3 regions of the Blautia aquisgranensis genome follow, and region 2 is predicted to be linked to each of the others. Evidence: predicted binding sites of a transcription regulator. Region 2 holds the regulator's gene; each other region holds the start of a gene.
What was found. Region 2 encodes Rex, which represses fermentation and respiration genes when NADH is low (regulators of the CRP and FNR family bind a similar motif). Its sites were predicted from a motif close to ATTGTTAANTANTTAACAAT; they were not measured.
Positions count from the first base shown of each region.

Region 1 (3,217 bases), on a different contig from region 2:
TCCGGAAGACATTTTTCTGTGTGGTCTTCTGGAAAAAAAGGGCCCGGTCCTCTACAGACCGGACCCTTTCTGAGTCTATTCTTCTACACTCGTTCGCTGAAAATTAAGCGTTCAGAAGGCTTCCGAAATGCTTGATTGTACGAACCATCTGGCTTGTGTAGGAGTTCTCGTTGTCATACCAGGAAACTACCTGAACCTCTGTTGTGCCGTTCTCAAGTGGAAGTACCATTGTCTGAGTAGCATCGAAGAGGGAACCAAATCTCATACCAACGATATCGCTGGATACGATCTCATCCTCGTTGTATCCGAAGGACTCGTTAGAAGCTGCTTTCATAGCTGCGTTGATCTGCTCTTTTGTAACATTTCCTTCAACTACTGCTGTAAGGATTGTTGTAGAACCTGTTGGGGTAGGAACACGCTGTGCAGAACCGATAAGTTTGCCGTTAAGCTCTGGGATAACAAGTCCGATAGCTTTAGCAGCACCTGTGCTGTTCGGAACGATATTAACTGCAGCTGCACGGGATCTTCTCAGATCGCCTTTTCTCTGCGGTCCGTCAAGTGTCATCTGATCGCCTGTGTAAGCATGGATTGTGCACATGATACCGGATTTGATCGGTGCAAGATCGTTAAGAGCCTTAGCCATTGGTGCAAGGCAGTTTGTTGTACAGGAAGCTGCGGAGATGATCTTGTCCTCGTTTGTAAGACCCTGATGGTTTACGTTGTAAACGATTGTCTTAAGGTCGTTTCCAGCCGGAGCGGAAATAACTACGTGCTTAGCACCTGCATCGATATGAGCCTGAGCTTTGTCTTTGGATGTGTAGAAACCTGTGCACTCAAGAACTACGTCTACACCGATCTCTCCCCATGGAAGCTCTGCAGCGTTAGCCTTAGCATAGATTTTGATCTCTTTTCCGTCTACTGTGATGGAATCCTCTCCTGCTTTAACTGTATCAGCAAGAGCATATCTTCCCTGTGTAGAATCATATTTTAATAAGTGAGCAAGCATTTTAGGAGATGTAAGATCGTTGATTGCTACGATCTCGAATCCCTCTGCTCCAAACATCTGACGGAATGCAAGACGACCGATACGTCCAAAACCATTAATTGCAACTTTTACTGCCATGATAAATTCCTCCTATGAATTGAATGGTGATTAAATCGTTCCTTTGTTAAAGAAACATCAACCTGTTTCATATTGTACCTAATTCCAAACAAAAATTCAAGAGCTATTTATAAAAAAGCATATCAAAATAAATATTAAGAAAATTCCTGGAAAATGTGCTATAATTCTGTGATAGAAAGTTCTGTCCTGTAAATATGGAAATACAGCCGGACAGAAACCAACTGTACCACTGCTGTTACAGGTACAGCCTCACAATCGAAAAACACAGATGTTATAAATTACGGAGGTACAACATGGACCAGAAAATTTTATGGGACTGCCATATGCACTCCTCTTTTTCCGCAGATTCCGATACTCCTATGGAGGATATGATCCAGACTGCATCAGACCTTTGTCTTGAGGGAATCTGTTTTACCGAGCATCTTGACCCGGATTATCCAAAAACACCGGAAGGACTTGATTTTTCTCTGGATATTCCGGCATACCGCAGTCGCCTTGATGAGCTTAAAGAAGCTTTTAATGATCAGATCTCTGTGAATTTCGGAATCGAGCTGGGACTTCAGCCTCATCTAGCCGGAACTTTTTCGGAGCTTCTGAAAGAGGTTCCTTTTGATTTCGTTATCGGATCTTCCCATCTGGTGCACGGATATGATCCTTACTATCCTGATTTTTTTGAAGGACGCCGGGAATCCGAATGTTACATGGAATATTTTGAATCCATCCTGGAAAACATCGCTGCTTTTGATGAAATGGATGTGTACGGACATATTGACTACGTAGTACGTTATGGTCCTAACCAGAACCGCCAGTATTCCTACGGACGTTACAAGGAGATTCTGGATGAAATTCTCCGTACACTGATCCGTAAAAATATCGGCATTGAGCTGAACACCGGCGGTTATCATTACGGACTTGGCGAACCTAACCCCTGTGTAAACGTTATCCGACGCTATCATGAACTGGGCGGTGAAATCATCACCATCGGCGCCGATGCACACACTCCGGATAAGATCGGCTACGCCTTTGACAAGGCAGCTGACGTTCTAAGAGAATGTGGTTTTTCCTATTATACTGTATTCCAGAACCGCCAGCCGGTTTTTCATAAGCTTTAGATTTAATTTTTCACAACCGATACTAATCACTTAATTTAAGGAGGAAATATTTATCATGGCAAAAAAAAGACTCCAGAAGAAAAAAGCAACCATGCAGGCAAAACAGACGAGCCAGCAGAAAAAAGCTCCCGTTGCTGCAGGCGATGTTAAAAAAATTGAAACTGCGAAAGTAGAACCAAAGAAAGTTACAACTACTAAGACGGAACCTATTAAGGTCGAGACTTCTAAAACAGAGCCGATTAAAGTTGAAACTTCCAAGACGGAGCCAGTCAAAGTCGAAACCTCTAAGACGGAACCGATCAAGGTTGAGACTTCTAAAACGGAGCCGATCAAAGTCGAGACCTCTAAAACTGAACCAATTAAAGTCGAAACCTCTAAAACTGAACCAATTAAAGTCGAGACCTCTAAAACTGAACCAATTAAAGTCGAGACCTTTAAAACTGAACCAATTAAAGTCGAGACCTCTAAAACTGAACCAATTAAAGTCGAGACCTCTAAAACTGAACCAATTAAAGTCGAAACCTCCAAGGAAGACACCGCTTATGATGCCCTCTACAAAAAGCGTCTGAACCACTACTACAACGATCTGAAATGGCTCTACTGCGAGCTGTTCCGTGACCATCCGGAAGTCGCCGGAACTTTCACCAGCCTTACAAAAAAAATGAAAGAAATCTACAGCGAACGTTCTCTTTCCCTGAAAGCTGCCGACCTGATCTGTGCAGAAGATCCGGACTGGTTCCGCAAAACTACCTTTACGGGAATGGCTGTCAATCCGGCAGACTTTGCAGGTACCCTGGCCGGACTGTCCGATAAACTGGACTATATCAGCGAATGTAACGCAGACACCCTGTACCTCACCGATCTTTTCCAGGCGACCTCCAACTGTGCGCTTCGCATCATCCCTGAAATCGGAAGCTCTGATGACCTGCACGCACTTGCTGTAAACTGCCGGAAAGCGAATATCCGCCTTGCAGTTGAGATT
Region 1 covers NZ_JBBMEJ010000007.1:111,030-114,246, reverse strand. Annotated here, with positions in the region: gene gap (type I glyceraldehyde-3-phosphate dehydrogenase) at 104-1,123, opposite strand; gene WMO28_RS07595 (histidinol-phosphatase HisJ family protein) at 1,417-2,235, shown strand; gene WMO28_RS07590 (alpha-amylase family glycosyl hydrolase) at 2,291-3,217, shown strand, end outside.
Region 1: gap (type I glyceraldehyde-3-phosphate dehydrogenase) is a predicted target of Rex. The motif match lies at 1,166-1,185, and genes of this name have one in related genera.

Region 2 (3,217 bases):
ATACGCATACGATCCTGGATCTCCAGCGGCTTCTCAATGCGCTGCACGCGATCCAGCATCTTCTCACGGCTCTCAGCGCGTTTGATGGATTTCTCACGGTTAAAAGATTTCAGCTTGGCGATCACAGCCTCCTGATGTTTGATATCTCGCTGCTGATTCAGGTATGCCTTATACTGTGCATCACGAAGCTGTGCCTTCTTGAGCGCATAAGCTGAATAGTTTCCGCTGTATACACGGGTCTGGCCGGCCTCGATCTCTACCACCTTGGTGACTACCTTATCCAGGAAATAACGGTCATGGGATACGATGAATACCGCGCCCGGATAATTGAGAAGATAAGTCTCAAGCCAGGAAATGCTCTCCATGTCCAGGTGGTTGGTAGGTTCATCCAGAAGCAGGATGTCCGGCTTGGAGAGAAGCATCTTACCCAGGGCTACGCGGGTCTTCTGGCCTCCGGAAAGAGTCTCGATGTATTTGTCATAGTCTTCTTCTGTGAATCCCAGACCTTTCAGTACACCGGTAAGCTCGCTCTTGTAAGCATAGCCGTTCTCCAGCTCAAACTGATGGGTGAGACGGGTATAGGTCTCCATCAGACGGTTCAGGTCATCGCCGGTAACGTTGTTCATTTCCTGCTCCAGGGAGCGGATGCGGCGTTCCATATCGATGATGTGCTGCTTGGTGGTAAGAAGCTCCTCGTATATGGTATGGTGCCCGTGGATATCCTGATACTGGGCAAGGTAACCGATATTTTTGTCGCGGGCGAGCACCACCGTACCGGAATCCGCGGAAATCTCCTGCATGATAATGCGGAGAAGTGTAGTCTTACCTGCACCGTTGCAGCCGATCAGAGCTGCCTTTTCACGATCCTCAATATGAAAGGATGCGTCGTTCAAGATTACTTTTTCGCCAAAGGCTTTGCATATATTCTGACATGATAAAATCATAAAAACTGTCCTCCTGTACAAAGGATCCTGTCTCTGTTTCGTAAAAAACAGGAAAAATCCTCTACCTATTATAACGGAAACCGCGGGGATTTCAAAGAAAAAATCAAATATTTGAAAAAATATGAAGAAATTTGTACATAAGTCACAAGATTAATTGACAGGAAAATATCAATTCGGTATAATTAACCTAGTGTAAGATAAGGAGGGAAACTATCGTGGAGACAAAACAAATCTCGAAAGCGGTGATTAAGCGTCTGCCACGCTACTACCGCTACTTAGGAGAGCTGATGGAAGACAATGTAGAGCGTATTTCTTCCAATGAATTAAGTAAGAAGATGCACACCACAGCTTCCCAGATCCGTCAGGATCTTAATAATTTTGGCGGTTTTGGTCAGCAGGGGTATGGCTATAATGTACATTATCTTTATACGGAGATCGGTAAGATCCTGGGACTGGATACGATTCATCCGATGATCATTCTTGGTGCAGGTAATCTGGGACAGGCACTTGCCAATTATGTGGACTTTGAGAAAAGGGGCTTTAAGCTGGTAGGAATTTTTGATGTAAACCCTGTTCTTGAGGGAATTGCAGTCCGCGGACTGGAGATCCAGATGCTCAGTGAGCTTCCGTTTTTCCTGAAAGAGAATAACGTGGAGATCGCTATTCTTACTCTTCCTAAGAATAAGGCCAAAGAAATGGCAGATATTCTGGTAGAGAACGGTATTAAGGCTATCTGGAATTTTGCACATCTTGATCTGGAGACACCGGATGATGTGATCGTGGAGAACGTACATCTTTCCGAGAGTCTGATGACACTGTCTTATAATCTGAGTAAATACAGGCAGGAGCATGTGGAATAGTAAAATCAGAGAATGAGGCTGCCGGAGACGGCAGCTTTCTCTGTTACAGAGGGAGGTATAGAAACAGCATGAAGAAGCTTGTTACCTGCGGGGAAATGAAGAATCTGGACAGTGCCACAATCCACAAGATCGGAGTGGCATCAGAAGTTCTGATGGAGCGGGCAGCACTGAAGGTCGTAGAAGAGACAGAGAAGTACCTTGGAAAGAATGAACGGATCCTGGTTGTCTGCGGAAGCGGAAACAATGGCGGTGATGGAATTGCGGTTGCCAGGATCTTTCATCTGAAAGGAATTCGTGCAGATTTCTACATGGCCGGAAACAAAGAAAAAATGACCCGGGAGACGACCTTACAATACAAGATCGCCACCGGTTATCATGTGCCGGAGGTGAATAACCCGGACTGGAGTGAATATACTACTATAGTAGATGCCGTGTTCGGTGTGGGGCTTGCGCGTCCGATCGAGGGACGATATGCTGAGATCATTCATGAGATGAACAGTGCGCGGGCCAAAAAGATCGCTGTAGACATCCCATCAGGAGTTAACGGAGATACTGGCCTGGAAATGGGCATTGCTTTCAGCGCAGATCTGACTGTCACATTCGCATACCGGAAGAGAGGACTTTGCTTTTATCCGGGAAGGCTGTATGCAGGAAAGATCGTGGTAGCTGATATCGGGATCTATGAGCAGGAAGCTGTGAAGGCATCCGCACGCTGTCTGGAAAAGAAAGACCTGAAGCTGTTTCCGGAGCGTGATCCCGGCGGAAATAAAGGTACCTTCGGAAAAATTCTTTTTGTTACCGGAAGTGCAGGTATGTGCGGAGCAGCTTACTTAAGCGCAAGCGCAGCACTCCGGGCCGGGGCGGGAATGGTGAAGATTCAGACAGTGGAGGAGAACCGGATCCCATTGCAGATCCTTCTTCCGGAGGCTATGGTATGCACCCGTTTTGATGAGGAATCCAATGAACAGCTTCTTTCCTGGTGCGATGTGATCGTGATCGGACCGGGACTTGGAACTTCCGGGGAGAGCCGTGAGAGAGAACAGTGGTTTCTCACGGCAGCTGCCCGCGAAAAGAAGTATCTTGTGCTGGATGCAGACGGGCTGAATCTTCTGGCCGCGCATCCTCAGTGGAAGGAATTCTTAGGTGAGAATGTGATTCTGACTCCGCATATCGGAGAGATGAGTCGCCTCTGCGGCAAAACGATCCGGGAAATTCAGGAAACACTTGCCCGAACTGCCATTGATTATGCCGGAGAAACCGGCACTGTCTGTGTACTGAAAGACGCATGTACGGTTATTACAGATGGCAGAGAGGATATTTATCTGAATCTTTCCGGCAATTCCGGCATGGCCACAGCAGGAAGCGGAGATGTGCTTTCCGGGCTTCTTGCAGGCGTATTATGTATGTATCTGA
Region 2 covers NZ_JBBMEJ010000022.1:16,395-19,611, forward strand. Annotated here, with positions in the region: gene abc-f (ribosomal protection-like ABC-F family protein) at 1-944, opposite strand, end outside; gene WMO28_RS14565 (redox-sensing transcriptional repressor Rex) at 1,160-1,804, shown strand; gene WMO28_RS14570 (NAD(P)H-hydrate dehydratase) at 1,873-3,217, shown strand, end outside.

Region 3 (3,217 bases), on a different contig from region 2:
AGCTCAAGGAATGCCTGTCCGAAGCAAGCGGAGAATGTAGGAGTAGGCTCTGTGATTCCACGCTCTGTACCAGCAAGTTTAGCTGTAAATCCGGAAAGGAAGTAGTACTGTGTCTGCTCCGGTGTCAGGATAGATACTGGAGGAAGTACTCCGAATGCGTCAGCGGAAAGGAAGATAACCTCTTTAGCTGCCGGTGCGGAAGATACCGGACGAACGATGTTCTCGATGTGGTTGATCGGGTAAGAAACACGTGTGTTCTCTGTTACGCTCTTATCAGCGAAGTCGATCTTGCCCTCAGCATCAAGTGTTACGTTCTCAAGAAGAGCATTTCTCTTGATTGCGTTGTAGATGTCCGGCTCAGACTCTTTATCAAGGTTGATAACCTTAGCGTAGCATCCACCCTCGAAGTTGAATACTCCGTTGTCATCCCAGCCATGCTCGTCATCACCGATCAGGAGACGCTTAGGATCTGTGGAAAGTGTTGTCTTACCTGTTCCGGAAAGACCGAAGAAGATTGCTGTGTTCTCTCCGTTAAGGTCTGTGTTTGCAGAGCAGTGCATGGAAGCGATGCCCTTAAGCGGCAGATAGTAGTTCATCATGGAGAACATACCTTTCTTCATCTCTCCGCCGTACCATGTATTAACGATAACCTGCTCACGGCTTGTAATGTTGAACATTACAGCTGTCTCAGAGTTAAGTCCTAATTCCTTGTAGTTCTCAACTTTAGCCTTGGATGCGTTGTAAACAACGAAATCCGGCTCAAAGTTCTCAAGCTCCTCAGCTGTCGGCTGAATGAACATGTTTGTTACGAAGTGTGCCTGCCATGCAACCTCAACGATGAAACGGATAGCCATACGTGTGTCTTTGTTTGCTCCGCAGAATGCATCTACTACGAAAAGTCTCTTGTTGGAAAGCTCTTTCTTAGCAAGATCTTTAACTGCATCCCAAGCTTCCTGAGTTGCAGGATGGTTGTCGTTCTTGTACTCATCGGATGTCCACCAAACTGTGTCCTTAGAGTTCTCATCCATAACGATATATTTATCTTTAGGAGAACGTCCTGTGTAGATACCTGTCATTACATTGACAGCACCAAGCTCGCTGACCTTACCAACCTCAAAGCCCTCAAGCTCTGTTTTAGTCTCCTCCTCGAATAATGTGTCATAAGAAGGATTGTACACGATCTCAGTTGTTCCGGTAATACCATACTTTGTTAAATCGATTTTTGCCATCTTAACATTTACCTCTCTTCTTTAATAGTAATTATGATAGCCACCTACTATTGCAGGTTCTCGTCATCCTGCCAAAGGAATTGGTCATTCCAACTTCCCTATCCACAATTATACATAAATTGTACGTAAAAGCAACCAAAAAAATTCATTTTCCGCAAAAAAATGATAAATCTTTAACAGTGGCGTTTTGGTACTGTCAGATTTTGCTCCATCTATACTTGACTTTTTCAGAATAATGGCTACAATATATCTGATTATAGTTATTATATATATTTATAATAGCAACTATATGATTTTAATATATAGAAAGAAGTGATTTCTATGTCAGATATTCTGATCAAACGTAATCATATGGAAATCCCTTGGCACAACTACGTAAGTACCAGGAACAGCCAGCCCATCACCGAGGCCTCTCTTTCCGAAAAAGCTTCCCTGATCGGCCGTACAGGCATGATGCTTCTCTCCTGCGGAACCGGTGCCTGGCGGGTACGGAGTTCCATGAATACATTGTCAGAAGCACTTGGCATCACCTGCTCCGCAGATATCGGACTGATGTCCATAAGTTACACCTGCTTTGACGGTGAGAGCAGTTTTTCCCATGCACTTAGTCTGACTACCACCGGCGTAAATACTTCCAGGCTGAACAGGCTGGAACATTTTGTCAGTGATTTTCCTGCGGAAGGTATCCATATGAGCGGTGAAGCACTGCACAGTCAGTTAGATGAAATCGAGCGGATCCACGGGCTTTATTCCCCTGCAGCCCTGGGACTGGCTTCTGCACTGGCCTGTGGCGCATTTACTTTTCTTCTGGGCGGTGGCCCGCTGGAAATGATTCTGGCTTTTGCAGGCGCGGGCATCGGAAACGCCATCCGCTGCAAGCTTGGCAAGCATCATTTTACTCTTTTTATGTGCATTGCTCTTTCCGTTTCTTCTGCCTGCCTTGTATATGCAGGCTTCCTGAAGCTTGCGGAGCTTCTGTTCCACATTTCCGTCCAGCATGAGGCCGGATACATCTGTTCCATGCTGTTTATCATTCCGGGCTTTCCGTTTATCACAAGCGGGATCGACCTTGCCAAACTGGATATGCGTTCCGGGCTGGAACGACTGGCCTACGCCATTATTGTTGTAATGGTGGCTGCTGTCTCTGCCTGGCTGATGGCACTGCTCCTTCATCTGAAGCCTGTGGATTTTCTGCCTCTGGAGCTTTCGGCAGCACAGAGGATCCTGTTCCGGCTTCTGGCAAGCTTCTGCGGGGTATTCGGCTTTTCGGTCATGTTCAACAGCCCTGTCCCGCTTGCCGCAGCTGCCGCCTTCATCGGCGCACTGTCCAACACTTTGCGTCTGGAGCTTGTTGATCTTGCCGGTTTCCCACCTGCTGCCGCGGCTTTTTTCGGAGCACTGACAGCCGGACTTCTGGCCTCCCTCATCAAAACAAAAGTGGGATATCCCAGGATTTCCATTACCGTACCATCCATTGTGATCATGGTTCCCGGGCTTTATCTCTACCGGGCGATCTACAATCTGGGGATCATGTCCCTGAATGTTTCCGCCTCCTGGTTTGCAGCTGCGATTCTGATCATCGTTGCTCTTCCCCTGGGTCTTATTTTCGCCAGGATCCTTACGGACAAAATGTTCCGCTACTGCACCTGATGGGCATACAAAAAGGACTGCTTTCTGTAGCTTCCGGTCATCAACTATCCTTCTGATAACCGGAGCAATACAAAAGCAGTCCTTTTTTGTACACTCTATTTCATTACGATCTCATCAGCGATCCCGATCATTTTTTCCAGGCGATCCGCAAATTTATGGATGGGGAGAAAAACGCCCAGTCCGTCATAACGTTTTCCACCATCCTCCACAGAATCCTGCCCATAATACACAAAAGCTCTTGGAAGCTTCTTCTGAATTGCCATCATGATATCCCATACAGCCGCATAGGCCTGTGCCTCCGTTTCTTTTTCCTTTACGCTGTCCGGAAGCTCATACAC
Region 3 covers NZ_JBBMEJ010000003.1:235,197-238,413, reverse strand. Annotated here, with positions in the region: gene pckA (phosphoenolpyruvate carboxykinase (ATP)) at 1-1,229, opposite strand, end outside; gene WMO28_RS04540 (threonine/serine exporter family protein) at 1,551-2,879, shown strand; gene WMO28_RS04535 (DUF4866 family protein) at 2,975-3,217, opposite strand, start outside.
Region 3: pckA (phosphoenolpyruvate carboxykinase (ATP)) is a predicted target of Rex. The motif match lies at 1,391-1,410, and genes of this name have one in related genera.